3 regions of the Pseudovibrio sp. JE062 genome follow, and region 3 is predicted to be linked to each of the others. Evidence: predicted binding sites of a transcription regulator. Region 3 holds the regulator's gene; each other region holds the start of a gene.
What was found. Region 3 encodes LexA, which represses DNA repair genes until DNA is damaged. Its sites were predicted from a motif close to TGTTCNNNNTGTGTTCNG; they were not measured.
Positions count from the first base shown of each region.

Region 1: a site for LexA is predicted at 2,520-2,537, ahead of PJE062_RS05675 (ATP-dependent helicase). Genes of this name have one in related genera too.
Region 2: a site for LexA is predicted at 2,115-2,132, ahead of uvrA (excinuclease ABC subunit UvrA). Genes of this name have one in related genera too.

Region 1 covers NZ_DS996806.1:275,579-286,036, reverse strand. The annotation lists gene PJE062_RS05675 (ATP-dependent helicase) at 14-2,419, opposite strand; gene PJE062_RS05665 (DUF4142 domain-containing protein) at 2,804-3,322, shown strand; gene PJE062_RS05660 (hypothetical protein) at 3,511-4,122, shown strand; gene ligA (NAD-dependent DNA ligase LigA) at 4,179-6,371, opposite strand; gene PJE062_RS05650 (glycosyltransferase family 87 protein) at 6,685-7,944, opposite strand; gene PJE062_RS05645 (hypothetical protein) at 8,262-8,726, shown strand; gene PJE062_RS05640 (ATP-binding cassette domain-containing protein) at 8,962-9,645, shown strand; gene PJE062_RS05635 (ABC transporter permease) at 9,642-10,400, shown strand; gene PJE062_RS05630 (TetR/AcrR family transcriptional regulator) at 10,427-10,458, opposite strand, start outside.
Region 2 covers NZ_DS996805.1:596,973-607,430, forward strand. The annotation lists gene uvrA (excinuclease ABC subunit UvrA) at 1-1,848, opposite strand, end outside; gene PJE062_RS02545 (single-stranded DNA-binding protein) at 2,303-2,851, shown strand; tRNA gene PJE062_RS02550 (tRNA-Glu) at 3,071-3,145, opposite strand; gene PJE062_RS02555 (VOC family protein) at 3,337-3,777, opposite strand; gene PJE062_RS02560 (cold-shock protein) at 4,193-4,774, shown strand; gene PJE062_RS02565 (DUF192 domain-containing protein) at 4,802-5,329, shown strand; gene galE (UDP-glucose 4-epimerase GalE) at 5,391-6,380, opposite strand; gene PJE062_RS02575 (cation diffusion facilitator family transporter) at 6,462-7,394, opposite strand; gene PJE062_RS02580 (MarC family protein) at 7,508-8,140, opposite strand; gene gyrA (DNA gyrase subunit A) at 8,576-10,458, shown strand, end outside.
Region 3 covers NZ_DS996805.1:402,132-412,589, reverse strand. The annotation lists gene trpC (indole-3-glycerol phosphate synthase TrpC) at 1-727, shown strand, start outside; gene moaC (cyclic pyranopterin monophosphate synthase MoaC) at 787-1,290, shown strand; gene glp (gephyrin-like molybdotransferase Glp) at 1,287-2,501, shown strand; gene lexA (transcriptional repressor LexA) at 2,765-3,487, shown strand; gene PJE062_RS01850 (ComEC/Rec2 family competence protein) at 3,383-5,962, opposite strand; gene gltX (glutamate--tRNA ligase) at 6,088-7,512, shown strand; gene gltA (citrate synthase) at 7,744-9,036, shown strand; gene PJE062_RS01835 (hypothetical protein) at 9,278-9,730, shown strand; gene PJE062_RS01830 (hypothetical protein) at 9,906-10,391, shown strand; gene PJE062_RS01825 (GNAT family N-acetyltransferase) at 10,405-10,458, opposite strand, start outside.

The DNA of each region.
Region 1 (10,458 bases), on a different contig from region 3:
CTTGAGTTGCAGGTTATGCCCGCTCGACAAAGCTATCGAGCACTTTCTTCTGGCCAGCCTTTTCAAAGTCGACAGTGAGCTTATTCCCCTCAATGTCGCTGATGGCACCGTACCCGAACTTCATATGGAAGATGCGCTCACCAATGGCAAAATCACTGCCAACCTCAGTAACGCTCTTGGCCACCAGCTCACCCTCAATGGTCATCGGACCAGCCTTCTTGGCACGGCGAGTTTGGTTCCCGCCATGCATCCGGCCATACTGCTGACCAGAAGCCTGCGCCTTGCGGGCGCGTTGCCAGCCTGGGGTGGAGTACTTGCTCTGGAACGGGTCGCTGTTGTCAAACCGGCTGGCACCATAACCGCCACCAGCGCTGTTCAGACCATAGCCACCGTAGGAGCTGGAGGCCTCAACAACCTCAACACTGTCCGCGGGTAACTCATCCAGGAAGCGGGAAGGAATACAGGACTGCCAGGAGCCATGAATGCGGCGGTTGGAGGTGAACCACACCTTCACACGCTTACGACCACGTGTAAGACCCACATACGCAAGACGCCGCTCCTCTTCCAGACCGGCCTGTCCGGTCTCATCCAGTGCCCGCTGGTTCGGGAACACGCCCTCTTCCCAGCCCGGCAGGAAAACCGTGTCAAACTCAAGGCCTTTTGCGGAATGCAGCGTCATGATGGACACCGCATCCTCTTCCACATCGCTGTCCTTATCCATCACAAGCGAGATGTGCTCAAGGAACCCAGCCATGCTCTCGAACTCTTCCATGGAGCGGATAAGTTCTTTCAGGTTGTCCAGTCGTCCCGGTGCTTCCGCAGACCGGTCCTGACGCCACATCTGGGTATAACCGCTCTCATCAAGGATGATTTCCGCAAGCTCCGTATGGCTCATGGTCTCAACCTGATTGCGCCAGTTCTCAAACATGCCAAGAACATCAGCCAAAGCAGCACGCGCTTTTGGGCGCAACTCATTGGTCTGCACCAGCTCTCCCGCCGCAATCATCAACGGAATAGCCCGCTCCCGCGCATAGGCATGCACAATCTTCAAAGTGGCCTCACCAAGCCCCCGTTTCGGCGTGTTCACAATACGCTCAAACGCCAGATCATCAGAGGGCTGCATCACACAGCGGAAATAGGCCAGCGCATCACGGATTTCCATGCGCTCATAGAAGCGCGGACCGCCAATCACGCGGTAGTTCAGGCCAAGCGTTACAAACCGGTCTTCAAACTCTCGCATCTGGAACGAAGCTCGCACCAGAATGGCCATCTCATTCAGCGAATGGCCATGGTTCTGCAGCGCTTCGATCTCATCACCGATGGAGCGCGCTTCCTCCTGAGAGTCCCAGGCAGAGGCGACCTGCACCTTATCTTCATCCTCAGATCCCACCTGATCGGTGAAGAGGGTCTTGCCCAGTCGGCCCTGATTGTGGGCAATCAAATGAGAGGCAGCAGACAGAATATGGCTGGTCGAGCGGTAATTCCGCTCCAGACGAACCACAGTCGCACCCGGAAAATCCTGCTCAAATCTCAGGATGTTATCAACTTCAGCACCACGCCAACCATAGATCGACTGGTCATCATCACCCACACAGGCAACGTTGGAGTTGCCCTGTGCCAGCAAACGCAGCCACATGTACTGCGCAATGTTGGTATCCTGATACTCGTCCACCAGCATGTAGCGGAAACGGCTCTGGAAGCTCTTCAGAACATCATCATGCTCTTTGAAAATGGTGATGCAGTGCAGCAGCAAGTCACCAAAGTCGCAGGCATTCAGAATGGAAAGCCGTTCCTGATAGGTCTGGTAGAGCTTGCGTCCCAAACCGTTCGCAAAAGCTTGAGCTTCGCCAGCAGAAATCTGTTCCGGCGTCAGCCCGCGGTTCTTCCAGCTGTCCAACAATCCAGCAAAAGTCTTTGCAGTCCAACGCTTTTCATCCAGACCTTCCGCCTGAATGATCTGCTTGATCAGGCGAACCTGATCATCCGTATCCAGAATGGAGAACGAAGACTTCAAACCAACCAGCTCAGCATGACGGCGCAAGATCTTCACACAGATCGCGTGGAACGTACCCAGCCATGCCATGCCTTCCACGTTCTCGCCAATGTAAGCGCCGATGCGCTCCTTCATCTCGCGAGCCGCTTTGTTGGTGAAGGTCACTGCAAGGATCTGCCCCGGAGTGGCATGCCCTGTCGCCAGAATATGAGCAATACGCGTAGTCAGAACGCGGGTCTTACCCGTACCTGCGCCAGCAAGCACCAGCACCGGACCATTGATCGTCTCAACAGCAAGGCGCTGTTCCGCATTCAATCCTTCCATATAGGCAGGCATGGTCGTTTGCCGTGCTGCCATGGCCCTCGCTGCTATACCACCTGCCTTGGGCTGTGGTGCAGCCAGAGGATCAGCAGGGTTGGAAGGCATTCCGCGATGTAGTGGGCCAGAAGAATTTGCCATTGAGCTCGTTGGATCCTTTGAACGCATACCCCTCTCAAATCAGAGGGAGAATCTCCAATAGTTCACGAAGAACAATATAGCAACAACATTGAAGAAGCGAGGCGTCAGCAAAGAGATACACATCGTTTTGCGCATCAGCACATCTTCGCCCAGTAACTCTTGGGTGAAACTTGCTTTGCTCTGTGGTGTTTTATCAAGCCAGATCCCAGATACTTGAAAAATCAAGTGCTGCCTTAGCGATTTAAAGAGGAAGACTGCGTATATCTGGACCTGAAATTTCCAGAACTGATCAATGGGACGAACTTCACTTTCAAACCATAAAAATCACTGTAACAACCTGAAAGAAAAACAATGAAGACTGGTAAGTTACACCTGACGCGCAGAAACGCTCTCCTTGGCATGTCCGGCTCACTCATTGCCGCCCCTGCTCTGGTCTCTTCCGCTTTGGCCGACAATCACGGTTCTACGGACTACACCAACAAAACCCTCACCATCAGTCCCTTCTCACTCGCTATCAGTGAAATGGCGACCATGAAGGCCAGCAACCCGCTGGTGCGCCAGTTTGCGGAGCTGGAACGCGAGGAACAGGCCGCTGTCTCCATGATCATCGAGTCCACAGGTGCAACACCACCACCGCGCCCAACCGCTCTGGAAGACATCTACAAGAAGCTGGAGGCCGCGTCTGGCGATGACTTTGACCGCCTCTATATCTCGACTGAAATCACAGGACATGAGGACTTGCTGGCGGTTCAAACGCCGGAAGCAGGTAAAAAGCCCGTGAACGTGGATGTGGCAACGGCAACCATTCTGGTCGCTTTCATCCATACTCATCTGGCCATGCTGGCAGAGATCCGCAAACAGATCGGCTAGGTAACTCGTTGCAAAACATGAAGAAACGCTGGCAAAGACAAACGGATTTGCTGGCGTTTCCGTTCATCTCCACCTGTAAGAGCCGATCACATCTTCAAATTTGGCTCAATTGCACGCCTCCCTCGACAGATCTCGATAAGATTTTCTGCTCACTCTCATTCCATCGCAACTGGAATGGAGCTTGAGATATGCCGAAGGTCATTTGCAAGTATAAGAACTACGACGAGTTCTATAAAAACCGCACAAGCATCTGGGCTGAGATCAGACGCCGGATGGACATTCATGCGGCAGACACTGCAAGCTTCGACAAACTCATCTTCCAGGGAAAGGCTGCCATCCGGCTGACCTACGACAACCATGTCGAGGATGCGCCAGAGATGAAGAAAGCCCGCTCCAACATCGCGGCGCTGGAAAAAGAGAAATCCAGAACCTACCGCTTCGTGCAGGGCCTGAAGTCTTTGGAAGACGAAATCTCGGCCAAACACAAGATGTTACGCGTACTGGAAAGCCAGTTGCAGCAAAAGGAAATCGATCCGAAAACCGACCCCAACTATCGCGATACGGCTAAGGAACTCAAAAAGCTGATCAAAGCGCAACCTGCAGTGAAGAAGAAAATCCAGGAATACGACAAAGCTCTCAAGGCTTTGGAGCAGGCTGAAGCAAATTATGACCCGCTGAAGAAGCTGGTCGAGAAAACAATTCCGATGAGTGTTCAGACGGACGGGAAAAATATGATGCTCTATATCGGCGGACGTGCCGAAGCATCTGTCCGCCTCAGAGCAACACTGGCGCAGAAGTAGGCTCTGCCGCAAGCCTACTAATGCAGCGAGAGGAGCCGAACAGCTCCCTCGCTTTTTTATTGATCGCCAACCAGCTCGAACCAGTCATCCTCAGAGATGACATCAATGCCAAGGCTTTGCGCCTTAGTGAGCTTGGAACCGGCTTTTGGTCCTGCAATCACAAGATCTGTTTTCTTGGAAACAGAACCGGAAACCTTTGCCCCCAAACTCTCAGCCCGCGCCTTGGCCTCATCACGGCTCATGCGCTCCAAACTACCTGTAAACACAAGTGTTTTGCCGGCAACAGGGCTGCCCGAAGTATCAGCCACAACCACATCAAGCGGTGTGATCTGCTCCATCAAAGCGGCCAGAGCAGTCAGGTTGTGTTCTTCTGCAAAGAACTCGACCAGAGCATTGGCAACTGTGCCGCCGATCCCGTCAATGTCATTGAGCTCGCGATAGGCTTCTGAGGTCGTATCCGTTGCGGCGATCATCGCGTCATAGAACCCCTGCCACGAGGAGTAGGCCCGCGCCAGAAGCTTGGCGTTGCCTTCGCCCACATGTCGGATCCCCAAACCGAAGATCACGCGATTGAGTTCGATTTGGCGTTTACTATCAATCGCTTCAAACAATTTCCGTGCAGAGACCGCACCAAAGCCTTCGCGGGAGCGCAGCTTATTGAGAGAAACCTTGTCCCGTTCTGCCAGGGTAAAGATGTCCGCAGGTGTGCGGATACCACCTTTATCCATGTCATACTCGTAGAACGCCTCCATCTGCTTCTCGCCCAACCCTTCAATATCGAAGGCATTGCGCGAGACGAAGTGCTTCAGCTTCTCGACTGCCTGCGCAGGACATATCAATCCACCGGTACACCGACGTACCGCATCCACCTTACCGGAGTTTGGATTAGTTTCTCTAATCGCATGCGAGTTGCACACCGGACACTCAGTCGGAAATTCATACGGCTGCACATCTTCAGCCCGTTTGCTCAGGTCCACATCCACGATCTGTGGGATAACATCACCCGCACGCTGAATGATCACCGTATCGCCAACACGTAAGTCCTTACTATCACGAATGGATTCCCCATCCTGACCGATGCCTTTGATGTAGTCTTCATTATGCAGTGTTGCATTAGAGACCACCACACCGCCGACTGTAACAGGCTCCAGTTTCGCAACTGGAGTCAAAGCACCAGTGCGGCCCACCTGAATTTCGATGGCATTGAGGGTAGTAAATGCCCGCTCCGCCGGGAATTTGTGTGCAATCGCCCAGCGCGGAGAACGGGAAACAAAGCCCAACCGGCCCTGCAAATCGAGCCGATCCACCTTGTAGACCACGCCATCAATATCATAACCGAGGCCGGAACGATCCTCCTCGATCCCATGATAGACTTTCAGCAATGCCTCGACTGTCTCACAGCGCTTCATCAGCGGGTTGATTTGGAAGCCCCACGCGCCGAACAGCTCCACCATGCCCATCTGCGTATCGGCAGGAACCTCACTCATATCGCCCCATGCATACGCGAAGAACTTGAGCGGACGGGTCTTGGTGATTTCCGGGTTCAGCTGGCGCAAAGAACCAGCCGCCGCGTTACGCGGGTTGGCAAACACCTTGCCGCCATTGGCTTCCATGCGCGCATTCAGCGCCGCAAAATCCGCATGGCTCATGTAAACTTCGCCGCGCACCTCAACCACATCCGGCACGCCAGCAGGCAGCTCCTGCGGAATATCCTGAATGGTCAGCGCGTTAGCCGTCACATTTTCGCCCGTTGCACCATCACCACGGGTCGCTGCATAAACCAGCTTGCCACTCTCATAGCGCAGGGAAAGAGAAAGCCCATCAATCTTCGGCTCAGCCGTAACAGCCAGCGCACCCATCAGCGGGTCGTACTTCAGGAACCGGCGCACTTTGCCAATAAAGTCCTGCACGTCCTCATCGGAAAACGCATTGTCCAGCGAGAGCATCGGCACGGCATGGGTGATTTTGCCAAAGCCTTCAGCAACAGCACCACCCACCCGGTTGCTCGGGCTATCTGCACGCACCAGCTCAGGAAACTTGGCTTCCAGAGCCGCGTTGCGGCGACGCAGCCCATCATAGGTAGCGTCATCAACAATCGGCGCATCTTGGGTATGGTAGGCTTCATCATATTCAGCAATCAGCCTTGCCAGCCGCTCCAGCTCCAGCGCAGCTTCTTCTGCATTCAGCGCTTCAATGTCTTTTTGAGAGGTATCAGCAAGGCTCACCGGTCTACCCACCTGTTTAATCATCAATTAGGGGAATTATTCATATCGCCACCGGGAATAACAAACCACCCGGTACTGGGGAGTTTAGACAGGATTTAACGACATCAGGAGAGGCATCCACACCCATCCCGTTAGATTTCAAAGAGTTAGATTGTATCGCCGAAAAGTGGGAACCGGTTTTCGGATAAAGATACGCAGAAAAAAGATAAAGCAGTTCACGTATTTCAGCATAAATGCGAGCTGCTTTAATCTCGTTTTGCGTTCTTTTGTGCGATTTTGCGTTATTCTGCGTTTTTTGGGGTGAAACCTGCGTTGCTATGTTTTACGCAGCTCGGGCTCAGGTCGTCCCGAGCCCTTCATCGCTTTCACGCTCCTCAGCAAAGGAGTTATCCCCCTCCTGCGCATCCTCAGGTACACTCATTTGTGTCTCGGCTGTGCTCATCATCCGCACGATCACAACAACCAGTGCCAGTGCCGTAAAGATTGGACCAACCGGGAAGCCATGCGCCGCCAGCGCAATGTTGACAATCGGCAGCAGATAAACCGCAAACAGAAGCAGCGGCGCCACATAAGGGGAGTCCGCATCATCATCAAACAAGCCAGTCCGGGTGGCATAAAGATAGAGCGCCGGAGAAAGCACCGCATAATCCCACAGGAACAGGAACGGCGTTGCCAGCAACACGCACAGGGTCACAGCAAGGTTGCGCGCCACCGGCTCCCGTTCCCGCATGAACAGCCAGAACGTCACCACAAACGCCATAACCGTGAACGGCAACTGCACCAGATACCCAGCTGTTGCTGAGAACCCAAGAGACCGCATCGCACCAAACGCGGACGGGATAAGATAAAGGAAGCTGCCCTCACCCTGATCCATAACCGTCGCCAGCAAGGACGGAACGGTTTCCAGATAGATCCACCACAAGCTGGAGCCGAAGAACACAGCAGACGCATCCACCAAAAACGCCACCGTCGCCACACAAGCACACAGCGCAATGATGCTGCGATGGGCAATCAGAATAATCGGGATCAGCATGAACAGCTCAGGCTTGATGGACACACACCCAAGCAGCACACCAGCCAACGCCGGATGCCGGTTCATCAAACGCAGCCCACCATAAAGAAACCCACCGGCGAGCATGCCAAACTGGCCGTAAAACAGGTTCACCAATGTGGCGGGAGCAAAGATGAAGAACGTGAACGCCCGAATAGGCGCCTTGCGACTGAACGCAACCGCAAACGAAAGCAAACCACCCATGCCCATCCAGAGGCTATAGGCTTGCAGATAAGTCAGGCCGGATAACGGGACCAGAAACACCAGCAGGCTCGGCGGATGCACCCAGGCGTAAAAGCCGGAACCACCCACAACATTGCGCTGAACTTCATCATAGAACCAGCCAAAGTCATAAAGCTGCGCCGCTTGTCCGGCGACGGCCATGCGAGAGGCCAACAGGAACTGATAGAAGTCTCCTCCCACCCTGCGCAAATCGAATCCATCAAGCCCCATCACCGATCCAAACAAATAGATCGGATAAACCACTGCAATCAGCAGCAGCGCGATGACAAAATAGACCTGCAAGCGGGCGAACGAGATAAACATCTACCGGCCTCCAACTATGCGCTACCCCTAAGTTGCTTTCAGTTTTCAGAAAGGGCTCTGCGCAAACACAAACTCTTGGTTGCCGAAGAGTTTAAAAGATACCAAGTTAATTATTTGAATACGCTACGTAATTTAAGAATCTTTTAGGAAAGTGAAACAGCGTTTGCGCAATAAAGATGAATAAATCTACGCATTTCAGAAGTATCTAAAATTTAACAAATCATTACCCGCAACTTATTGGATAAAGATATCACCAGATAATTCATTAAGAAATTTGACTGAAATGTGTCACGGGCCTACTAAGCCCCCACGTAATTATGGGGTATACGGAATTGAAAACTTATCTAGTAGCTGGCGTTGTTGCATCCAGCGTTCTTCTCGCAGGTTGCGGCACAGTTGTTCGCGGTACAACTGAAGACATCAAGATCTACGTAGAGCCTGAGCACGCGAAGATCACTTCAACAACAGCTCACACCTGCGTCGGACCATGTGTCATCAACGTACCACGCAAAAAAGAGTTCACCCTCACAGCATCTGCACCAGGCTACCAGACACAGGTCATCGATGTTGAGACCCGCGTCAGCGGCAAGGGCGCAGCTGGCATGGCTGGTAACGTCTTGCTTGGTGGTGTGATCGGTGTCGGCGTTGACGCGGCAACCGGTGCAACTCTGGACCACTATCCAAACCCGGTTAACTTCATCCTCAAGCGCGGTAAAGGCTCCCGTAAGCTGACCCCTGCTGAGATTAAAATGATGAACAAGGCAGAAAAGCCAACTTCTTAATTGAGCAAAGCCAGTGAGGGGCATTCACGCATAAGGTATGCCCCTCGCATTCAATAGATAGCAGTCCGTGCTGTTCTGCACCCGCTGCCTACACAGCACCGCACGGCTTTGGCGCGTTACACAACAAAGCTTACTTTCCTAACTTCACAATACGCAAACAGCCTCGCTAACTGCCACCCGCACCTTGATTTTCAAAGGCATCTGATAAACTCTGCCTTTGCAATCAGGAGTTCCTATGGTCGCCCTTCCCGAAGCAGAGCGTGTGCCGCTCATCGAGGCCCGCAACATCTCAGTCAGCAAGCATGGTCGCCAGCTGTTCCACCACTTCTCCTTCACACTCTATGAAGGGGACAAACTGTGCCTCAGCGCCCCATCAGGCCGCGGCAAAACCGTTCTGCTGCGCATACTGGCCGGGTTGGACAAGCCAGACAGCGGTGAACTGCTCTTCAAAGGCAAAGCCTTCACGTCAGGAGGCCGGGCAGACCTACACAAGCACCTCAACTGGTTGCCACAACGTGTCAGCCTGCTGGAAGACACCATTCGCGGCGCCCTCCTTGCTCCGTTTGAGCTGCACGCAAATCAGAAGCTTAAGCCAACCGACACCACAATGCTGGAGGCTCTCTCTAAAGCAGGCCTGCCAAACAGTGCGCTGGATCAGGCCACCAACAGCCTTTCCGGCGGAGAACGCCAACGCCTCACCCTCGCCCGTGCCTTACTGTTAAAACGTCCCCTCTGGATCACGGATGAGCCGACCGCTGCGCTCGACAAAGCCCATGCCCTCGCCTGCGCCAAACTGCTTTTAGAACAGGCTGAAACCTTGCTCGTCGTGACCCACGATGCTCATTTGCAAGGCGAAATAGATCGGGTCATCACGCTTCCCGAACCAGACCACATCAACACAGAGGAACGCTCACAATGACCTCAACTGTTGCATGGAGTGATCTGGCGTTTTTCTACTTTATTGCGGTGATCCCGCTGTCCCTGCTCTGGTCTATGGGCCTCAAGGACCTCTCTAGAGATCTGGCCATTTCCATCGTTCGCATGAGCATCCAGTTGCTGGTGATCGGCTTTTACCTGCAAACCGTCTTTGATCTGGACAATCTCGCCCTCAACATCCTCTGGCTGGTTGCCATGGCGTTGATTGCAGCCATCACCTCTGCTGGGCGAGCCGAGATGCCACGGCTCAAGTCTGCCATACCGCTCACCTCAGCCATCCTCATCGCCATGCTGCCAGTGCTGCTCATGTTCATCGTCGTGCTCAGTCGCCCGGTGCCATGGTACTCCGCGCAGATCACCATTCCCATCGCCGGCATGCTGCTCGGCAATGCACTGGGTTCACTGGTCATCGCCCTGCGCCGCTTCAACTTAAGAACACCGGAAGATCGGGAGCATATCGAACTTCTCACCACCATGGGCGCTACCAAGTTGGAAGCCCGCCGAACGCTCGTCAAAGCTTCCTTGCGTGCAGCCGCCTCCCCCGTCATCGCCAGCATGGCAACACTGGGGCTAGTCTCCCTGCCCGGCATGATGACAGGTCAGATCCTCGGCGGTTTCAATCCAATCGAAGCCGTCCAGTACCAGATCGCCATCATGCTCGGCATATCCGCCTCCCAAACCCTCTCCATCATCCTAGCCCTCCGCTTCACCATCTACATGGAAGCGGAGTATGAGTGAGGAGGAAGCTGAGACGCCTCTCACCTTTAAACCGAGGTGCTCTGGAAACTGGTAATCA
Region 2 (10,458 bases), 190 kb from region 3:
GTCGATCTTGCGCGGCTCGTCCGGCTGAGGGATGCTCATTTTGCCGGAGAGGTACTTGCCAGTGAGAGAGGCCGGGTTGGCCATCACTTCTTCCGGTGTGCCTTGTGCAACCACCTGGCCACCGTGGATACCTGCGCCCGGTCCCACATCCACCACATGGTCAGCTGTGAGAACGGCGTCTTCGTCGTGTTCTACCACGATGACAGTGTTGCCTAGGTTGCGCAGGTGCTTCAGCGTTTCCAGCAGACGTGCGTTGTCGCGCTGGTGGAGGCCAATGGATGGTTCGTCCAGAACATAAAGAACACCGGTGAGGCCAGAGCCAATCTGAGATGCCAGACGGATACGCTGGCTTTCACCGCCTGACAGAGTGCCGGAGGAGCGGTCCATGGAAAGATACTCAAGACCAACGTCATTGAGGAACTTCAGGCGCTCACGGATTTCTTTCAGGATGCGATAGGCGATCTCGTTCTGCTTGTCGGAGAGCTTCTCTTCGATGCTGGAGAACCAGTCGTGCGCTGTTTTGATGGAGAGTGCGGTGATCTCGCCGATGTGACGGTCTGCAATCTTCACGCACAGCGCTTCTGGTTTCAGTCGGTAGCCGTTACAGGCATCACAGGCGTGGTCTGACTGATAACGGGACAGCTCATCGCGCACCATCTGGGAATCGGTTTCACGCCAGCGGCGTTCGATGTTGCCGACGACGCCCTCAAACGGTTTTTCGGTTTTGTAGGAACGGGTGCCGTCATCATAGACAAACTGCACTTTGGTTTTGCCCGTGCCAAACAGGACCGCATTGCGGAAATCTTCTGGCAGTTCCTTCCAGGCTTTGGTCATTGGCTGCTTGTAGTGCTTGGCCAATGCTTCCAGGGTCTGGGTGTAATATGGAGAGGTGGAACCGGTTTTCGACCACGGCAGGATTGCGCCGCCGCGCAAAGACAAAGACTGATCCGGCACAACAAGTTCAGCTTCAAACGCCAGTTTAGTGCCCAGACCATCACAGGTTGGGCAGGCGCCGAACGGATTGTTGAATGAAAACAGACGCGGTTCAATCTCAGGAATCGTAAAGCCGGAGATCGGACAGGCAAACTTTTCGGAAAAGACGATTTGCTTGGCTTTGCCCTTTTCGTCCTTCTGATCAGCAAACTCAATTGTTGCCAGACCTTCAGCCAGTTCCAGAGCAGTCTCCAGAGAATCTGCAAGGCGGCCAGTCATGTCTTCACGCACGACAACACGGTCAACGACCACATCAATGTCATGCTTGAACTTCTTGTCCAGTGCTGGGGCATCCGCGATTTCGTAGTACTCGCCATCAATTTTGACGCGTTGGAAGCCCTTTTTCATGAGCTCGGCGAGCTCTTTTCTATACTCCCCCTTGCGGCCGCGCACGATTGGAGCCAACAAGTAAAGACGTGTGCCTTCGTCCAGCATCAGGACGCGATCGACCATTTGAGAGACGGTCTGGCTTTCGATAGGAAGGCCAGTTGCCGGGGAATATGGGATACCGACACGCGCAAACAAAAGGCGCATGTAGTCGTATATCTCAGTCACCGTGCCCACGGTGGAGCGTGGGTTTTTGGAGGTTGTCTTCTGCTCGATGGAAATGGCGGGAGACAAGCCGTCGATCTGATCAACGTCCGGTTTCTGCATCATTTCAAGGAACTGGCGGGCGTAAGCGCTCAGGCTTTCAACGTAGCGGCGCTGCCCTTCAGCGTAGATGGTATCAAAGGCAAGGGAGGATTTGCCTGAGCCGGACAGGCCGGTCATGACGATCAGGCTATCGCGTGGAAGGTCCAGATCCACATTTTTCAAGTTATGTTCGCGAGCGCCGCGTACAGTAATCTGCTTCATTAGATCAGCGCGCGTGGAATTGTTTTCGATGTCATGTGTTGGCGACTTCGCCATGGAACTGTCCTTTATCACGGATGCCGAGTTCGCATATAAAAAGCAAAACAGGTCAGGGCGCGATCCTCAAAATGAAGGAGAATGTGCGCTGGAAATCAGGTGGAACATAAACGGAACAATTTTAAGGGGCAAGCCTTTTTGAGTTCGCTCTCGGAAAATTGTCCTTTAGAAAAATTGAGAGTTGAACTTGGCGGTTTCACAAGGCATTGTACTGGAACAAATATAGAACGAGTGGAGAGCCTTGCTTCCTGACGCCTGATATTCAAAGGGAAAGCCTCGGAAATGTGGACAACCAGGGCCGCTTTGCGAAAGCCTGTTTGATTTGTAGAGCGCGGAGCATAGGTTACTTGCCAACTTAACCTGCTCAGCTATGAGTTGGTTCAGATTTAGGAGTAATTCAATGGCCGGTAGCGTCAATAAAGTCATTTTGGTTGGAAACTTGGGCGCAGATCCGGAAATTCGCCGTACGCAGGATGGTCGTCCGATCGTCAACTTGCGTATCGCGACTTCCGAAAGCTGGCGTGATCGCAACAGCGGCGAGCGCCGTGAGCGCACTGAATGGCACCGCGTTGTTGTGTTTAATGAAGGCCTTGCAAAGGTTGCTGAACAGTACCTGCGCAAAGGTTCCAAAGTTTACATCGAAGGCCAGCTGCAGACCCGCAAATGGCAGGACCAGAGCGGTCAGGACAAATATTCTACCGAGATTGTTCTGCAGGGTTTCAATTCTACGTTGACCATGCTTGATGGTCGCGGTGAAGGCGGCGGTATGGGTGGCCAGGGTGGTCAGTCCGGCGGCGGCTTTGGCGGCGGCGGTGGTGGTGGCTACGACCAGGGCGGCGGCTTTGGTGGCGGTGGCAACCAGGGCGGCGGCTTCGGCGGAAGCGGCGGCGGTGGACAGGCTCCATCCGGCGGTTTCGGCGGCGGAATGGACGACGAAATCCCGTTCTAAGCCAAGCGCATTATTCATTAAGGCCCGGTGTGAGTGTGAGCTCATTGCCGGGCTTTTTTGTTTTTGGCAGTTTATGAGAGTGCGCAGCTTCTCTCAGCTTGGGAGCTGATAGAGTTAGGCTTGCAGGGTAGGAAGTCGCTAGATCAGAGACGCTTTGTATGCATTTATGCAGACGAAGCCATTTGCTTGCAGATCTTATCACAATGTAAGGAAGAGAAATGGCACGCCCAAGGGGAATCGAACCCCTGTTTCCGCCGTGAAAGGGCGGCGTCCTAACCGCTAGACGATGGGCGCACTCTACAGCGTTTCGCCGTGTGGCGCGCTGTGTGAGGAGGCTTATAGGTTTTCACTAGGATAATGTCTAGTGCTTAAAATTTTATAATTCAAACAATCCACAAATATGAGGATGGCATATACATTTCTTAATTATGCTTTGATTTCAGCGCCTCAATGCTGATTGAGGCGCTGCATCAGATCCTCCGGGATTACCAGCTTCCGGTGTTGCCCATGGAGAGCCATGGTTCGGCTGGCTTAAGATTTGCGCCTTTTTGCAGCAGTTCGATGGAAATGCCGTCTGGAGAAACGATGAATGCCATGCGGCCATCACGTGGCGGGCGGTTGATGGTGATGCCTGCTGCCTGCAGTTTTTCGCAGGTCTCATAGATGTTATCGACTTCATAGGCAAGGTGGCCGAAGTTGCGGCCGCCGGTGTATTCTTCCGGATCCCAGTTGTAAGTCAGTTCCAGCGCAGGAGCAGAAGAGGCGTTGAAGGCTTCTTTATCTTCAGGTGCAGCAAGGAACACCAAGGTGAAGCGGCCTGCTTCGCTTTCATGGCGGCGTACTTCTTCCAGTCCAAAGATTGTGCAGTAGAAGTTGAGTGACTCATCCAGATTTTTAACCCGGACCATGGTGTGTAGATAACGCATGTCGAACTCTTTCTTATATGGGGTGGCTTTCAGAACAGGAGCCAGCGGAGGTTGAAGTTGAGCGAAGCTAGCGTGAAAAATGATAAAGGGAAAGGGTGCCTAGTATTTCTGATTTGGGAATATACAAGGTGCGCTTCGCAATAGTGTGTATCCGATGATGTGGTGGGCTTTTGAAAGTAACACGGGGTTTCATGGGATAAAATCTTCAGTAGTGTTAGCTATACCCCCTCCAAACTTCAGGTAAATGGTGTTGATAGGACAACACTAACCAAATCAATGGGGGATCATTTAGCTCTTTGTTAATTTTTTACCTTCTTGGCGTCGGGCGTGATGATATTCTTTTCGTGGAATCAAGTGGCGTTCGGTTCTGAATGGACGCTACATTTCAGATGCGGCAAATTTCGGGGCATTCATCATGGTGGTAAAAACGGCGCCTCAGGTAGGCTCTGTCGAGGACCTGGTTGACGATACAGCCTTAGATGTTCTTCAGGTAGCAGGAACAATCAAGTGGTTTGATATTGGGAAAGGCTATGGTTTTGTAGAGCCGGAAGACGATCTGCCTGACGTCTTGCTGCATGTTACATGCTTGCGCAGAGACGGGTATCAGACTGCCTATGAGGGTGCTCGCGTTGTTTGCGAGGTCTTAAATCGTCCACGTGGTTTGCAGGCGATGCGCATTCTTTCCATGGATGAAAGCTATGCGGTTCATCCATCACAGCTGCCGCCATCCCGCACTCATGTTCAGGTCACTCCAGAGGGTAGCTTTGTTGAGGCTGAGGTGAAGTGGTTTAACCGTGTTAAAGGCTTTGGCTTCCTGACACGCGGTGAAGGCACGGAAGATATCTTTATTCATATGGAAACTCTGCGCCGCTTTGGTATCACTGAGTTGCGTCCGGGCCAGAAGGTTCAGGTGCGCTTTGGTGATGGTCCAAAAGGCAAGATGGCTGCAGAGGTTCGCCCTGTTGGAAATGGCACACATATTCCAGCATCGCACTAAAGAGATCTGTTTGATCAGATCACAATATTGAGATTTGCCGATTTCAAGCCCTTGGTGACTTGCCAAGGGTTTTTCTTTGCCTCAAAGCTTAAAGAAAAGAGATTCAGAGCGAGCGGTATGACGGTTCTTCGATTAGCTTTTCTAGTATTATTAATGGGTGTGACAACGGCGTTTTCAGCAGGTATGCGAACTGAAACGGTTGAGGTCCGTAGCGATAACGAGACACACGAATTTCAGGTTGAAGTGGCCGAGACGGCTGATGACAGGGCGCAGGGGCTGATGGGGCGGACTGATCTGAAGCTAGATCAGGGAATGCTGTTTATCTTTCCGCAATCGGGTCTTCAGTACTTCTGGATGAAGAACACGCCGACTTCGCTCGATATCATCTTTATTGGCTCTGATTATAAGATCAAAAGCATTGCAGCGAATACGGTGCCATTCTCCGAGGAAGTTATCCCTTCTGGATTGCCTGCTAAATATGTGCTGGAAATTCTGGCGGGCCGAGCAGCTGAGCTTGGGATCAAACCTGGAGATCAGGTTATTCGCATTCCATAAGACTGTTTGAACTCGCTGAAACAAAAAAGGTGCCGACTGAGAATTTCAGTCGGCATTTTTGTTAGAGGCTGTTTTTGAACTGGAGTTTCTTTTCCCAGTCCAGCGCGTGCTTCACGATTGTCGGCAGATCATCGAACTGTGGCTTCCAGTCCAGATTGCTCATGATCCGGGAGTTGTCGGCCACCACTTTGGGGGAGTCACCTGCGCGGCGTGGTTCTTTTTTGACCTCAAAGTTTACGTCGGATACGGCTTTCACAGCGTCAATTACCTGGAGTACGGAATAGCCGTCGCCGTAACCAGCGTTCATGACGATGCTATCGCCGCCATCGCGCAGGCGCTTGAGGGCGAGGTAGTGAGCGCTTGCGAGGTCGGACACATGGATGTAGTCGCGCACGCCGGTGCCGTCGGGAGTGTCGAAATCGTCACCAAAAATGCCGAGATGAGTGCGCTTGCCGAGTGCTGCTTCGCAGGCAACCTTGATCAGGTGTGTCGCGTTCTTGGTTGATTGTCCTGTGCGACCTTCAGGGTCGGCTCCTGCCACGTTGAAGTAGCGTAATGCGGTGTATTTGAAGTCATGTGCAGAGGCGGTGTCGCGCAGCATGAGCTCTGTCATTAGCTTTGAAGTGCCGTAAGGGCTTAAGGGGGTTAGGGGCGCATCTTCGGAAACCGGAATAACTTCCGGATCCCCATAAACTGCGGCCGTAGAAGAGAAGATGAAGTGCTTGATGCCATTCTTCACGCAGGCTTCAATCAGTGTGCGTGAAGCTGCCGTGTTATTATTATAGTATTTCAATGGGTTAGAGACGGATTCTGGTACAATAATTGAGCCGGCGAAGTGAATAACTGCCGTGATATCATGATTGCGGAAAATCGTCTGGAGCAAATCAAGATCTGTGATCTCACCTTCGTAAAGCTTAGCACTCTGCGGTATTGCCCAGTCAAAGCCAGTGGACAGGTTGTCGATGACAACGAAGTCCTCTTTGGCATCGTGAAGGCACCACGTCATATGGCTTCCAATATATCCGCAGCCGCCTGTTACAAGTATGGTCATTGTCTGCTCCAAGACTCTCAAAATAGGTGTGTTTCATAGAGCGCTTCCTGTCGGATCTCTATGCAAAAGAATTGGTCTTGATTATTCGCCCTCAAGAATCTGATGGTCACGTGCGGCCTGTACTTCCAGGAAGACGCGTCCGATCACAGGGTGGGCGCGTTTGATTGTGTCTTCCAGCGAGAAGATGACTTCCTCAACTGCACCTGCGGTGAGCGCGTCTTCAAAGTCCAGTGATGCTGCAAGGAGAACGTCGTTCGGGCCAAGGTGCAGTGTGCGGATTTCGTTGACGCCTTTGATGGCTGATGGTGCGTTCAGGATCTCGCGAACGGATGCTACGAGCTCGTCAGAAGCGCTTTCGCCGATGAGGAGGCCTTTGGTTTCAAGGGCGAGCACGAAGGCTGTGCCTGCAAGAATAAGGCCGATGACGACTGATGCCGCACCGTCCAGCCATACGATACCAAAAGTTTGAGCACCCCAGATGCCGCCAAGAGCAACAAGAAGGCCCAGCATTGCGGCGGTGTCTTCAAACAGAACGGTGAAGACCGTTGGGTCTTTGCTGTCGCGCACCGCTGTCATGAATGGGCGTTTGCCTTTGGTTTTCTGGAATTCTTTGAACGCGACCATCCAGGCCCAACCTTCGAAGATGATAGCAAGACCCAGAACCACATAAGCGACAAATGCGGATTCGAGTGGATGTGGGTGGATGATCTTCTGGATGCCTTCGTAAAGCGAGATGCCAGCGCCGACTGCGAAGATCATGATGGCGACGACGAATGCCCAGAAGTAGATTTCGGAGCCGTAGCCAAATGGGTGTTTTTCGTCAGCAGGCTTTTCTGCGCGCTTCATGCCAAGCAGCAAGAGGCCCTGATTGCCTGTGTCGACGAGAGAGTGGATGCCTTCGGACAGCATTGCGGCTGAGCCGGTGTAAGCTGCGGCGCCAAACTTGGTGATTGAAATGAGTGTGTTGCCAGCAAGGGCGGCGAAAATGACTTTCTTGGAGCCGTGGGCAGCCATTCGAATCCTCCATAAAATACAAGGGTGACTTTACGAAGGGGATTTTGGACTTCAAGTCCTATCTCATTTTCGGGAAGGGTGCGCCCACAAGTGCTGTGGGCGCAAAGCAGTTTTTAAGAGTGCATCTCGATCAGCGAGAAGATGCCGTCTGCGACGAACTGAACGGACAGGGCCGCCAGGATCACACCGAAGAGACGGGTGATGATCAGCTGAACCGTTGAACCGAGCAGTTTGTCGATGCGTGCTGCCAGCAGGAATACGAAGAAACTGAGTGCAAGCACGGATAGGAGGACAGCGATCAGGCTCATCTGGCCTGTGAAGCCCGGTGCCTGGCCTGCGAGCAGGATGATGGCAGAGATGGTTGCCGGACCTGCAATGAGCGGAATAGCCAGCGGGAACACAGCTGTCTGAGACAGGTCTTCCTGCTCAACAACTTTTTCGGCGCTTTCAGCTTTACGCTTCTGGCGATGTTCGAACACCATCTCAGTTGCAATGATGAAGAGCAGAAGGCCGCCCGCAACCTTAAAGGCCGCTTGAGAGATGCCGAGAACTTCCAGAAGTTGGCGTCCGGCAAAGAAGAATGCCAGGAGCGTGACGCCAGAGATGATCACGGCTTTGATCGCGATCTGGCGGCGCTCAACACTGCTTGCCCCGGCGGTTACGGCCAGAAAAATCGGCGCCAGGCCAATCGGGTCAATGGTGACAAACAGCATGGCAAATGCATTGATCAGAAACTCAATGAGCATTGCGCTTTACCTTGTATGTGGGGTGGGCCCGACTTCGGGCGTTTTTACCCGCAATTCTGCGGTTCTTGAGAGGGCGCTAACAGACAATGTTGTATTTGGCAAGAGTTTGATAGGTTTTTGCACCACCTGAACTGAGCTTAGTATTTTTATGAGGGAGAGCGAGGCTTTTAAGCAACGAAACTGCGTAGAAAGGCCTAGGGACCTGCCGTGGATCAGGCCGTGGGGTAAGGTAGTTGTTATTAGGTGTCTTTTCAGGGCTTGTGGCGTTTGGTTCTGCGGTTTGAATCGGCTATAAAGGTGCGGAATTCTGACTTAAATTGATGAGAATAATCCTTGGCAGATCAGGACTTAAGTACACCACCAGGTGGCCTACCCAGCGACATTCGGCCCGTCTCTATCACAGATGAAATGAAGCGCAGCTATCTCGATTATGCGATGAGCGTGATCGTAAGTCGTGCGCTTCCCGATGTTCGTGATGGTTTGAAGCCGGTTCACCGCCGTATTCTGTATTCCATGCATGAAAACGGATATGAGTGGAACAAGCCCTACCGTAAATCCGCCCGCGTCGTTGGTGACGTTATGGGTAAGTATCACCCTCACGGTGATAGTGCGATTTATGATGCTCTTGTTCGTATGGCGCAGGATTTCTCCATGCGTCTGCCGCTCATTAACGGGCAGGGTAACTTTGGCTCGATTGACGGTGACCGTGCTGCGGCGATGCGTTACACCGAATGTCGCCTCGAAAAAGTTGCTCACACTCAGCTTTCCGATATCGACAAAGATACGGTCAACTTCCATGAGAACTACGATGGTTCCGAGCAGGAGCCTGAGGTTCTTCCGGCTCGCTATCCGAACCTTCTGGTCAATGGTGCTGGCGGTATTGCGGTTGGTATGGCGACCAATATTCCTCCGCACAACATGGGTGAGGTGATTGACGGCACGATTGCGATGATCGAGCGTCCTGAAATCACTCTGCCTGAGCTGATGGAAATCATTCCGGGCCCTGACTTCCCGACTGGCGGCATTATTCTTGGCCGTGCGGGCATCAAAGCGGCTTATGAGAATGGCCGCGGCTCCGTCATCATGCGCAGTAAGGTGGACACGGAAGAGATCCGTGCTGGCCGCATGGCGATTATCGTCTCCGAGATCCCTTATCAGGTCAACAAGTCTGCAATGATCGAAAAGATCGCGGAACTTGTGCGTGAGAAGCGTATCGAAGGCATCTCCGACATTCGCGATGAGTCTGACCGTCAGGGCATGCGCGTTGTAATTGAGCTGAAGAAGGATGCGGTCCCTGACGTTATCGTGAACCAGCTCTATCGCTATTCTCAGCTGCAGCAGAGCTTCGGCTGTAACATGGTGGCGCTGAATGGTGGTCGTCCTGAGCAGCTTGCTCTGAAAGACATGCTCAAGGCCTTCATCGCGTTCCGTGAAGAGGTTGTTGGGCGCCGTACACGCTTCCTGCTCGCGAAAGCACGTGATCGTGCGCATGTGTTGGTCGGTCTGGCTGTTGCGACTGCGAACATTGATGATGTTATTCATCTGATCCGCACTGCGCCGGATCCGGCGACTGCGCGTCGTCAACTGATGGAGCGCAACTGGCCTGCAAAAGACATTGAGCCTCTGATTCAGCTGATCGATGATCCGCGTTATGCAATTCAGGAGGATGGCACATTCAAGCTATCTGAAGATCAGGCACGCGCTATTCTGGATCTTCGCCTGCAGCGTCTGACCGCTCTGGGTCGTGATGAAATCGGCGATGAGCTGGATAAGCTTGCTGCGGAAATCAAAGACTATCTGGATATTCTGAAGAGCCGTGAGCGCATCCTTGAGATTGTTCGCACTGAGCTTGAAGAAGTTCGTGATGAGTTTGCGACACCGCGCCGGACTGAGATCACCGATGGTGGTGGTGATCTGGATGATGAAGATCTCATCCAGCGTGAAGATATGGTCGTGACCGTCTCTCACTCCGGCTACATCAAACGTGTTCCTCTGGATACTTACCGTGCACAGCGTCGTGGTGGTAAGGGCCGTTCCGGCATGCAGACGAAGGACGAGGATTTCGTAACGCGTCTGTTCGTTGCCAACACGCATACGCCAGTTCTGTTCTTCTCTTCCCGCGGTATTGCCTACAAGATGAAAGTCTGGCGTTTGCCGCTGGCTGGTCCTCAGGCACGTGGTAATGCGCTGGTGAACATGCTTCCTCTGGAGCAGGGTGAGCGCATCACGTCTATTTTGCCACTTCCTGAAAATGAGGAGACATGGGCAGAGCTGGATGTATTGTTTGCGACCAAGCGTGGCACCATTCGCCGGAACAA
Region 3 (10,458 bases):
AACTTCTCTGGCTGATCTGGATGCGGCAATCAAGGCAGCAACTCCAACCCGCGGCTTCGCAAACGCACTGAAAGCAAAGCACGCAAACGGTGAGTACGCCCTAATCGCTGAGGTAAAAAAAGCCAGCCCGTCCAAAGGCCTGATCCGCGCTGACTTTAACCCGCCAGTACTCGCAAAAGCCTATGAAAATGGCGGCGCAGCCTGCTTGTCCGTGCTGACCGACACGCCGTCCTTCCAGGGAAAACCAGAGTACCTCGTCGCAGCCCGTAATGAAGTCTCCCTGCCAGTTCTGCGCAAAGACTTTCTCTATGACACCTATCAGGTGCATGAGGCCCGTGCCTGGGGTGCAGACTGCATCCTGATCATCATGGCAGCCGTTGATGATGCATTAGCCAAAGAGCTGGAAGACACCGCCTTTGAGCTTGGTATGGATGCGCTGATTGAGGTGCATGATGAGGCTGAGTTGGAACGCGCGCTGAAGCTCACCTCACCACTCGTCGGCATCAACAACCGCAACCTGAAAACATTCGAGACATCACTGGAGACCAGTGAACGCCTTGCTCCATTGATCCCGCAAGATCGGATCATCGTGGGCGAAAGCGGCCTGTTCACTCCGGAAGATCTTTCCCGCATGGAAAAATCTGGCATCTCCACCTTCCTCATCGGTGAAAGCCTTATGCGGCAGGACGATGTCGAGAACGCAACAAAAGCGCTGCTTAAACGCTAAGAAAATCAACTGCCTGCAAAAGGCAATGACCTGAACAAACTGTGTCCAGAGGCAAGAAAATGTCAGAACTTTCTCCAAAACTCACTCACCTTGATGACAGTGGTGCGGCTCATATGGTCGACATCTCGGAGAAAGAGGTCACCTCACGCATCGCCCGCGCCGGCGGTCAGGTGAAGATGCAGCCTGACACTCTGGACATGATCCTTTCCGGCAACGCCAAGAAAGGCGACGTGCTGGCAACGGCCCGCATCGCTGGCATCATGGCTGCCAAGCGCACCCATGAGCTGATCCCGCTGTGTCATCCGCTGGCTCTTTCCAAGGTGCAGGTGGACTTCACACCGAACCCGGAGCTGCCGGGCATTGAGATTGAAGTCTTCGCAAAGGTCTCTGGTCAGACCGGTATTGAGATGGAAGCGCTGACAGCTGCTTCTGTTGCGTGCCTGACGATCTACGATATGGCCAAAGCCGTTGATCGTTCAATGGAGATTGGTGAGATTCGCCTGCTGGAGAAGAAGGGCGGTAAGTCCGGTCACTATCTGGCTGAGGAGGATAACTCCAAATGAGCCTGATCAGTATTGAAGAAGCACTCGACCGCCTCCTTAAGGACGTAAAGCCAACCGCAAGCGAGAGCCTCCCACTTCTGGAAGCTGGCGAACGCGTTTTGGCACAAGATGTTGCCGCAACCCGCACCCAGCCTCCGTTCTCCGCCTCCGCGATGGATGGCTATGCCGTAAAAGCCGCTGACACCGAAGATCCTGAGTGCGCACTGAAGGTCATCGGTGAAGTCGCTGCCGGGCATAACTTCGACGGCACACTGCAAGACGGCGAAGCCCTACGTATCTTCACAGGCGCGCCGGTACCAGCGGGTGCGGATGCGATCCTGATGCAGGAAAATGCCCGCCGTGACGGGGATAACCTATTCTGCCAAGAGAGCGTAACTGTTGGCAAGTTCATCCGCCCTGCCGGACTGGACTTCCAAGAAGGCCAGGTCCTCCTCAAAGCAGGCGCCCCACTCGGCTTCCGCGAGCTGTCCCTTGCGGGCGCAATGAACCACGCGAGCTTGCCAGTGCGCAAGAAGCCGGTTGTCGCAATCCTTGCAAACGGAGACGAGCTCGTTGAGCCGGGCCAGACACCAGGTCCGAATCAAATCATCGCATCCAATCAGGTCGGCATCGCAGAATTTGTGAAAAACTGCGGCGGCATCCCAATGATGCTAGGCATAGCCCCGGACCAGCCTGAAGAAATCACAGCCCGCGTCAAGCAGGCAATTGAAGCCAAAGCCGATGTTCTAGTCACGCTCGGCGGCGCATCTGTTGGCGACCACGACCTCATTCAGGACGTGCTTGGAGCAGAAGGCATGGAGCTCGGCTTCTGGCGCATTGCCATGCGTCCGGGCAAACCACTCATGGCAGGCGCTCTTGGCCCGATGAAAGTCCTCGGCCTGCCGGGCAATCCGGTATCAAGTCTTGTCTGCGCCCTCCTCTTCCTTGGGCCTCTCCTCGACAAAATGCTGGGCCGCTCAGTACCTTTGGCAAATCAAGGTGTTACCAAAGCCACGCTGACCGCTGACCTGCCTGCAAACGACCTGCGTCAGGACTACCTGCGCGCCAGCCTGAGCACCGATGCACAAGGCAATCTGACAACCGAGCCGTTTGGTAAGCAGGATTCCTCAATGCTTGCACTGCTCACCAAAGCAGACGCTCTGATTGTTCTCCCGCCACACGCACCGGCTGCATCGGCAGGCGAAAAAGTTGAGCTTCTCAAGCTACGCTAAATCCGAAAGACGAGAGTGGACAACCCCTGTCCACTCACCCGTCAAAATCCAATTCCCCCAGTTCTAGCAGGGCTTAAACGCAACAAACCCATTGCAGAACACAATGAGAACAGGTAGAGTACGTTCGTGTTTTGTCCTCCCAATCGCAGAAGTTGAAGTCTTTCAGCTTGTTGGGATTACAAATCAACGAATGGTCATCTCCGGAACCGGAGAGTATGGCCGCTCACTTTCAATCTGCGCTTAGGAGCGAACGGGGATAAAAGATGCTTACACAGAAGCAACACGAGCTTTTGATGTTCATCCATCAACGCTTGAAGGAAGCAGGTGTTCCACCCTCCTTCGATGAGATGAAGGACGCGCTGGACCTCCGTTCCAAATCCGGCATTCACCGGCTGATCACAGCTCTGGAAGAGCGCGGCTTTATTCGCCGCCTGCCAAACAGAGCCCGTGCGCTGGAAATCCTCAAGCTACCAGAGTCCATCGCACCAGGCCTGAAGCCTGCGGCCAAGGAAAAGGGCTTTGCGCCTGAGGTCATCGAAGGATCACTGAGCAAGAAAGTCGCGGCACCGCCTCCACCACGCACGCCGTCTCCTGACGAAGTGCCCACGCTGGAGATCCCGGTTATGGGCCGCATTGCAGCAGGTGTGCCGATCGAAGCAATCCAGCATCAGAGCCATTCCATTGCAATGCCTGCAGATCTGATGGGTCGCGGAGAACACTATGCGCTGGAGGTCAAAGGCGACTCCATGATTGACGCTGGCATCTTCGACGGGGATACTGTGCTGATTAAACGCGGCGACACCGCGGATAACGGTGAAATCGTCGTGGCGCTGATCGATGATGAGGAAGCAACTCTGAAGCGCCTGCGCAAAAAAGGTGCTTCAGTCGCGCTTGAAGCGGCCAACCCCGCCTACGAAACTCGCATCTTCGGCCCGGGGCGTGTCCGCATTCAGGGCAAGATGATTGCGCTCTTCCGCCGCTATTAACGCACTGGTTGTTATAGGCAATTTAGGATTCCAAGGTCTGCGCTGAGCATCATATGCCCAGCGCACTTTTTTTATTTTATGCCCGCTTTCTGCTTGATCTGACAACCAGATATAAACTGAACCTCGTTCTCCAAAAGTCTTCTGATCCAAAACCAGCTCAGCATTGCAGCTGGAAGGGGCCTGAGCCTGGGTGACAATGATGGAAGCAAGCTGACAATCAGCCTTCAGAACGCCCTCCACCTTCGACTGCGCCAGAACAACTGATGGCTTTTGTTCCCCTCCACCACCTATCGCTCTGTGCGGGTATAACGCCAGCACACAGCCCTCCTCATCACAGGAACGGTCTGCTGCCCGCGTTTTATGCTCTTTAAAGGAATTTGCAGAGTATCCCCCTGCCCGCAGCAGGCTATCGGCGGCAAATGATATACGCGAGGATGTCAGACGGAAAGACCCGTCCTCGCCATAAAACCCGATATGCTTACCTGCATCGGCAATCATCACATCAGGTGGCCGCTCCACTACGAAACCTATGAGACCCGCTGCAAATACTGGCACAGAAAGCCATTTCAGGCGTAAGGGCATGATGCAAAGTATGATACTCGCAAGGATCACCAGCAGGTAACCAGAGACACTGGCAACGCCCAGATTGGTTAACCCATCACTCAGCGCGCTCACCCAGTAGGCCGCCTTCAGCACCAGAGATAATCCCACTTCCATGCCCTGCAGAAAGAACGCATCGGCCCCAAGCGGGATCGTCAGTAATGCAAGCAGACCAAGGGGCATAACAACAAAAGTCACCAGCGGCATGGCCAGCACGTTACCAACCACCCCATAGGGGGCGATCTGCTCAAAGTGCATGGCCGCAATTGGAGCAGTGGCGGCGCCTGCGATCAGGGAGGTCATTGCGCAGGCAAAAAGCCACTTCGCGGGCTTTTTAAGAGTACGCAAAACGCCAGTTTTCCCTTTTAAAACATAAGCTTCCCGATCATCCCGAAGCCAGTCTTTGCCAAAGGAGTAAGCTGACAACAAAGCGAGGACGGCGATGAAGGACATCTGGAAGCCCGGGGATAAGACCTCCTCTGGGCGCAGGCTTAAAAGGAGGAGGCAGGCGAGAGCAAGTCCGCGCAGGCTGAACGCGCGGCGACCAAGCAACCCGGCGCATAAGATCAGCACCGCCATCAGATAGGCCCGCTGCGTGGCGACAGAAGCCCCTGACAAACCAAGATAAACCGTCGCTGCAATCAACGCGGCAATGCTGGCGTAAACGTGGATATGTCCTTTCAAAGCAAGGCTTTGACTAAGAGACAGAACCAACCGCGCGGCGAGGAAAACCAGTGAGGTCACCAACCCCATATGCATGCCGGAAATAGCGAGGACATGTGCGAGGCCTGCATTACGTAGGGCGTCTTTATCAGCAGAAGCCAGATAGTCCCGCTTGCCTACCAGGAGAGCAACAGCAAAGGCACTTTCTGGCGAGTAATCCAACACCCGCCGGATGCGCCCAGCGATACCGCTTCGTATCGTGTCCACATGCTGCAGAAATCCAGTGCCCCCATCACGGGCGAGCATGACAGGTCTGGAAAGCGCATAACCAACCGCACCGATCCCATCAAAAAACGCAGTTCTGGCAAAGTCATAGCCGCCGGGCCGCACAGCACCACCGGGCGGCAGAAGACGCGCCTTCAGCTGCATCTTATCCCCCATCACCGGAGCCTCTTTCATCCCCTTCAGGCTGAGCCGGATTTTGAAACCAAGCGGAGTTGCCCCCCTCTTGGAATACTCCTGCACCTCCCCGAGGATAACAGAGTATGAGTGCTGCCCGGACTGCTTGAGCCCGGTGACAACTCCCTCCACCTTCCGCGTAACAGGACGCTCCAGCGGATCACCTCGGGCGAACTCCACGCGCAAATCCGAGAGGAAAAAGCCGAGCGCAAAAAATAAAAACGCTGTGAGACCAACCGTCGGTCGGCCATTCTTCATTCTGCGAAAAACAAACAGTCCCAATAGGATAGCGGCAAGTCCGCTTAAAACACTGTAAGGCTCGGCGGGCAGCGAGAAATACACCAGTACGCCCGCCATATGGCTCAGCGCATACCAGACGATGCCCTGCCCGCGATCCCAGTCCTGAGAGAGAGCCGTGCGGGCATAACTTACTGCCCCCGGCCAATCCGGCCTCACTATCCAGAATATGGCACTACGAACGGTCAACGCAGCCGCAACACATCGCTCCCGCACCCCAACACGCTGATTTTCCTCACAGATCACTTCAGTTGCGTTGCTATGTGCGTTTTTTGCGTTGATTTGCGTTTTTCTGCGTTGCTGTGTTTTAGCAGCCTCCAGAACATCCTCAGCGGGCAACAGATCCCCCTCAAAGGCAGCGGAAGAAAACTTATCCCCCTTCAGGCAAAGCACGTCTATTCTGGGAGCCGAACCACCAGATTGCGTCTTGTCTGAGGATGATTGTCCCTCGCGCACCCTTAAGTCCCTTTCTGCCACTTGGGAACTTTTCAATGCTATGGTACACAGCCCGTCAAGATACGGCGCCCCGCCGTAATTACCCCAAACTATTCGAAGTAACTTGAAACTTTTCCGGACGAGCTATGACTAAACCTGTCGTCACGCGCTTTGCGCCTTCTCCTACCGGCTACCTGCATATTGGTGGCGCCCGTACAGCCCTGTTCAACTGGCTGCTGGCCAAACACAGCGGCGGCAAAATGCTGCTGCGTATTGAAGACACAGACCGGTCCCGCTCCACCGAGGAAGCTGTAGACGCGCTTCTGGATGGCCTGTCCTGGCTGGGCATGGACTGGGACGGCGAGCCGATCTCTCAGTATGGCCGCGTAGACCGTCACCGCGAAGTGGCGGAGCAGATGGTTAAGGAAGGCACAGCTTACTACTGCTACTGCACGCCGGAAGAAGTGAACGAAATGCGCGAGAAGGCCCGCGCAGAAGGTCGTCCGCCGCGCTACGACGGCACATGGCGCGACCGTGACCCGTCTGAAGCGCCGGAAGGCATCGCTCCTGCAATCCGCCTGAAAGCACCGCTGGAAGGCGACACCATCGTGGAAGATCAGGTTCAGGGCACAGTCAAATTCGCAAACGAGAATCTCGACGATCTGATCCTCGTGCGCTCTGACGGAAACCCGACCTATATGCTGGCCGTTGTTGTCGACGACCACGACATGGGCGTGACCCACATCGTGCGCGGTGATGACCACCTGACCAACGCTGCACGTCAGACCCTGATCTACAAGGCTCTGAACTGGGATGTACCAGTTATGGCGCATATTCCGCTGATCTACGGTCCGGACGGAGCAAAGCTCTCCAAGCGCCATGGTGCGATCGGTGCAGAAGCATACCGTGCAATGGGCTACCTGCCGTCCGCGATGCGTAACTATCTGGCACGCCTCGGCTGGTCCCACGGCGATGACGAGATCTTCTCCACCGAGCAAATGATCGAATGGTTCGGTCTGGACGCATGCGGCAAGTCTCCTTCCCGCTTCGACTTCAAGAAGCTGGAAAACCTCAACGCCCACTACATGCGCTCTGAAGGCGACGAAGAGCTCTACCAGCACTTCCTCACCTACCTGATGGATGTGGAAGGCGGCGCTGACGTCATGGCGTGGATGGCAGGCAATGGCAACCAGGACAAGTTCATGGCCGCTCTGCCTGGCCTGAAAGAGCGCGCAAAGACCCTTGTGGAGCTGCAGGAATCTGCACGCTATCTGTGGGTTCAGCGTCCGCTGGATCTGGATGCAAAAGCGGAAAAGATCCTGTCTGATGAGGCAAAAGCTGTTCTTGGTAAGGTGCTCCCAGCTCTGGAAGCCCTCACCGACTGGACCGTGGAAAGCACTGAGACTGCCGTTAAGGCAGTAGCGGAAGCAGAAGAGCTGAAACTCGGCAAAGTAGCTCAGCCATTGCGCGCTGCACTCACTGGTCGTGGGACATCCCCAGGCATCTTTGATGTGCTTGTGGTGCTCGGAAAAGACGAATCTTGCGCACGCATTCGTGATTTTGCAGCGTAATCCGCTGAAATTTCAGAGAAACTACCGCTACAAATGCCCGTTGGTCGTAGCGGTAGTTTCACTTATAACTAAAAGCGGTGGTTGCGGGTGCTTGCCCCATCGCGGCAAATGATATAGGCAGTTCCACGACAACACTCTCCTCCGGGCGGAAACGTCAGATCATGCAGTGTATTCATTTGTACACAAATGGAACAAGTCGCATGAGGAGATACAAAATGGGGGTTGCCTGATATGAGCGACAAAACAGCGAAACTGACTATTGGAGACAACAGCTGGGACTTTAACGTCCACTCTGGCTCCATGGGCCCTGATGTTCTGGACATCGGTTCGCTTTACAAGCAAACTGACCACTTCACTCTGGACCCTGGTTTCACATCAACTGCCTCATGCGAATCCAAGATCACTTTCATCGATGGTGACGCAGGTACTCTGCTTTACCGCGGTTACCCGATTGAACAGCTCGCTGAACACGGCGACTTTTTGGAATCCTGCTACCTGCTGCTGTACGGCGAACTGCCAACACGCGCAGAAAAGGACGACTTTGTTCACCGCGTAACCTACCACACCATGATCCACGATCAGATGAGCTCTTTCTTCAAAGGCTATCGTCGTGACGCCCACCCAATGGCAGTCATGACCGGTACCGTTGGAGCTCTCTCGTCCTTCTATCATGACAGCACCGACATCTCCGATCCACACCAGCGCATGGTTGCTTCCCTGCGCATGATCGCGAAGATGCCGACCATTGCTGCAATGGCCTACAAATACCACGTTGGCCAGCCTTTCGTTTACCCAAGAAACGATCTGGACTACGCATCCAACTTCCTGCACATGTGCTTCGCAGTTCCATGTGAGGAATACAAAGTAAATCCGGTTCTGGCTCGCGCTATGGACCGTATCTTCATCCTGCACGCTGACCACGAGCAGAACGCTTCCACCTCTACAGTCCGTCTTGCTGGTTCTTCAGGCGCGAACCCATTTGCATGTATTGCAGCTGGTATCGCATGTCTGTGGGGTCCATCCCACGGTGGTGCAAACGAAGCAGCTCTGAACATGCTCTCCGAAATCGGCTCTGTTGACCGTATTCCTGAGTACGTTGCACGTGCAAAAGACAAGAGCGATCCGTTCCGCCTCATGGGCTTCGGTCACCGCGTCTACAAAAACTACGACCCACGCGCACGCATCATGCAGAAAACCTGTCATGAAGTGCTTGCTGAGCTGGGCCACCAGGACGATCCGCTTCTCGAAGTGGCAATGGAACTGGAAAAAGTTGCTCTCACCGATCCTTACTTCGTTGAGAAGAAGCTTTACCCGAACATTGACTTCTACTCCGGCATCACTCTGCGTGCTCTGGGCTTCCCAACCACCATGTTCACCGTGCTCTTCGCACTGGCTCGTACAGTAGGTTGGATCGCACAGTGGAAGGAAATGATTGAAGATCCTTCCCAGCGCATCGGTCGTCCACGCCAGCTGTACACCGGCTATTCCGAGCGTGACTATCAGCCAATCGACCAGCGTCGCTAAAAACATTCTGCCGAAAAGCGATCACCGGTTTTCGGCAAATGTAGCGAAGCTCAAGAAGCTGAAAAAACTGCTATCGAAGAAGGAGGCATTTTGCCTCCTTTTTTATTTGAAACATTCCGTTTGCATTCAGCCCTTGCAAACCATGAGGCATCTTAATCCTGTTCATGCCTCGCCACTTCCCTATCCTCAACCTTTGAGCCAGCGTCTGGCCATGCCACCGGCATCAGGAAAGGAAGTGTTGATGCGCCTTGTACCTCTCCCCGTTTTTGCGGCTATTGCCCTCTTCTCAACCAGCCTGGCACCCAACGCATTAGCCAACACAGACGTTACAGAAGCAACCAGAGACGTTTCCATCTCCGAGCTCAGCATGCAGGACGGCACCTCAGACAACTCCATCTGTGTTGAGCGTTACGGTGACGGCTACACGGTCTCCCCCTCCAAGGAAGCGCCAAAGCGCACCTACATCAGCGACAAAGGCCATACAGTCACTCTGGTAGACCGCAGCGAGATCATGGGAGAAGGCATCTTTGCAGAACATGACCGGTTCATGATGACATTCCCGGGCAATGAAGAGGAAGAAATTGAGGTCACCCAGTTCGTCACCGGCCTGATTGGCGGAGACAGCTACAGCGGTGTCTTTACGGATGGCACCTGCACGGGCAAGGTTTCCGTTGGCCCATGGACACTGCCCTAAGCTCTCTCAAACCCAACCGCAGAGCCTAGGATTTTTCTCAAACACAGGCTGGTTCAGAACTGATGCGTTAAGCGGCACTCTCTAAACTCCGCAGGCAGGCAACTGGCAGCAACGCAGCCGCCACACTTTCCGAAATGAGAGGTAGGACACAGCAGGGATCGAAATGGGAGTGTATATGCGCCTAAAACAACTGAAGTATGCAGGTGTCTTGCTCGCCGTCACCCTTGCTATGCCGGGGCCAGCCCACAGCCAGTTCATCCATCGCGACAACCGGGCCAATCCATTCACCGACTTAAAACGCCTCTCCACATCCCGCCAGATCTCTATTCAAAGCCTGACTGTCCTTACAGATGCGGTAGGCGTTGAGTTCTGCAAGGAACGCTATGGCAACGGCTATACTGTTTCTCCGAACCCCAACGGACGGCGCGGTCAATTCGTCAGCGATAAAGGCCACAAATTCAGCCTCTACGCCCGCAGTGAGCTGCGCGGGGATGGCATCTATGCCGAGCACTCACAGGTGCTCATCACCTTCCCCAACGAACCGGATCAGGAAGTGGAGATCACCCAGTTCATCACCGGTTTCATCAACTCAAAAATGTTCAGCGGCGTCTTTTCTGATGGCGTCTGCTCAGGCAGGTTCTCCGTCATTAATGTGAAATGACAGTGCCTGCTGATTACGCGCTCACTTCCAGACACTTGCTGATGGATGTCTCAGAGGTTTTGTAGGT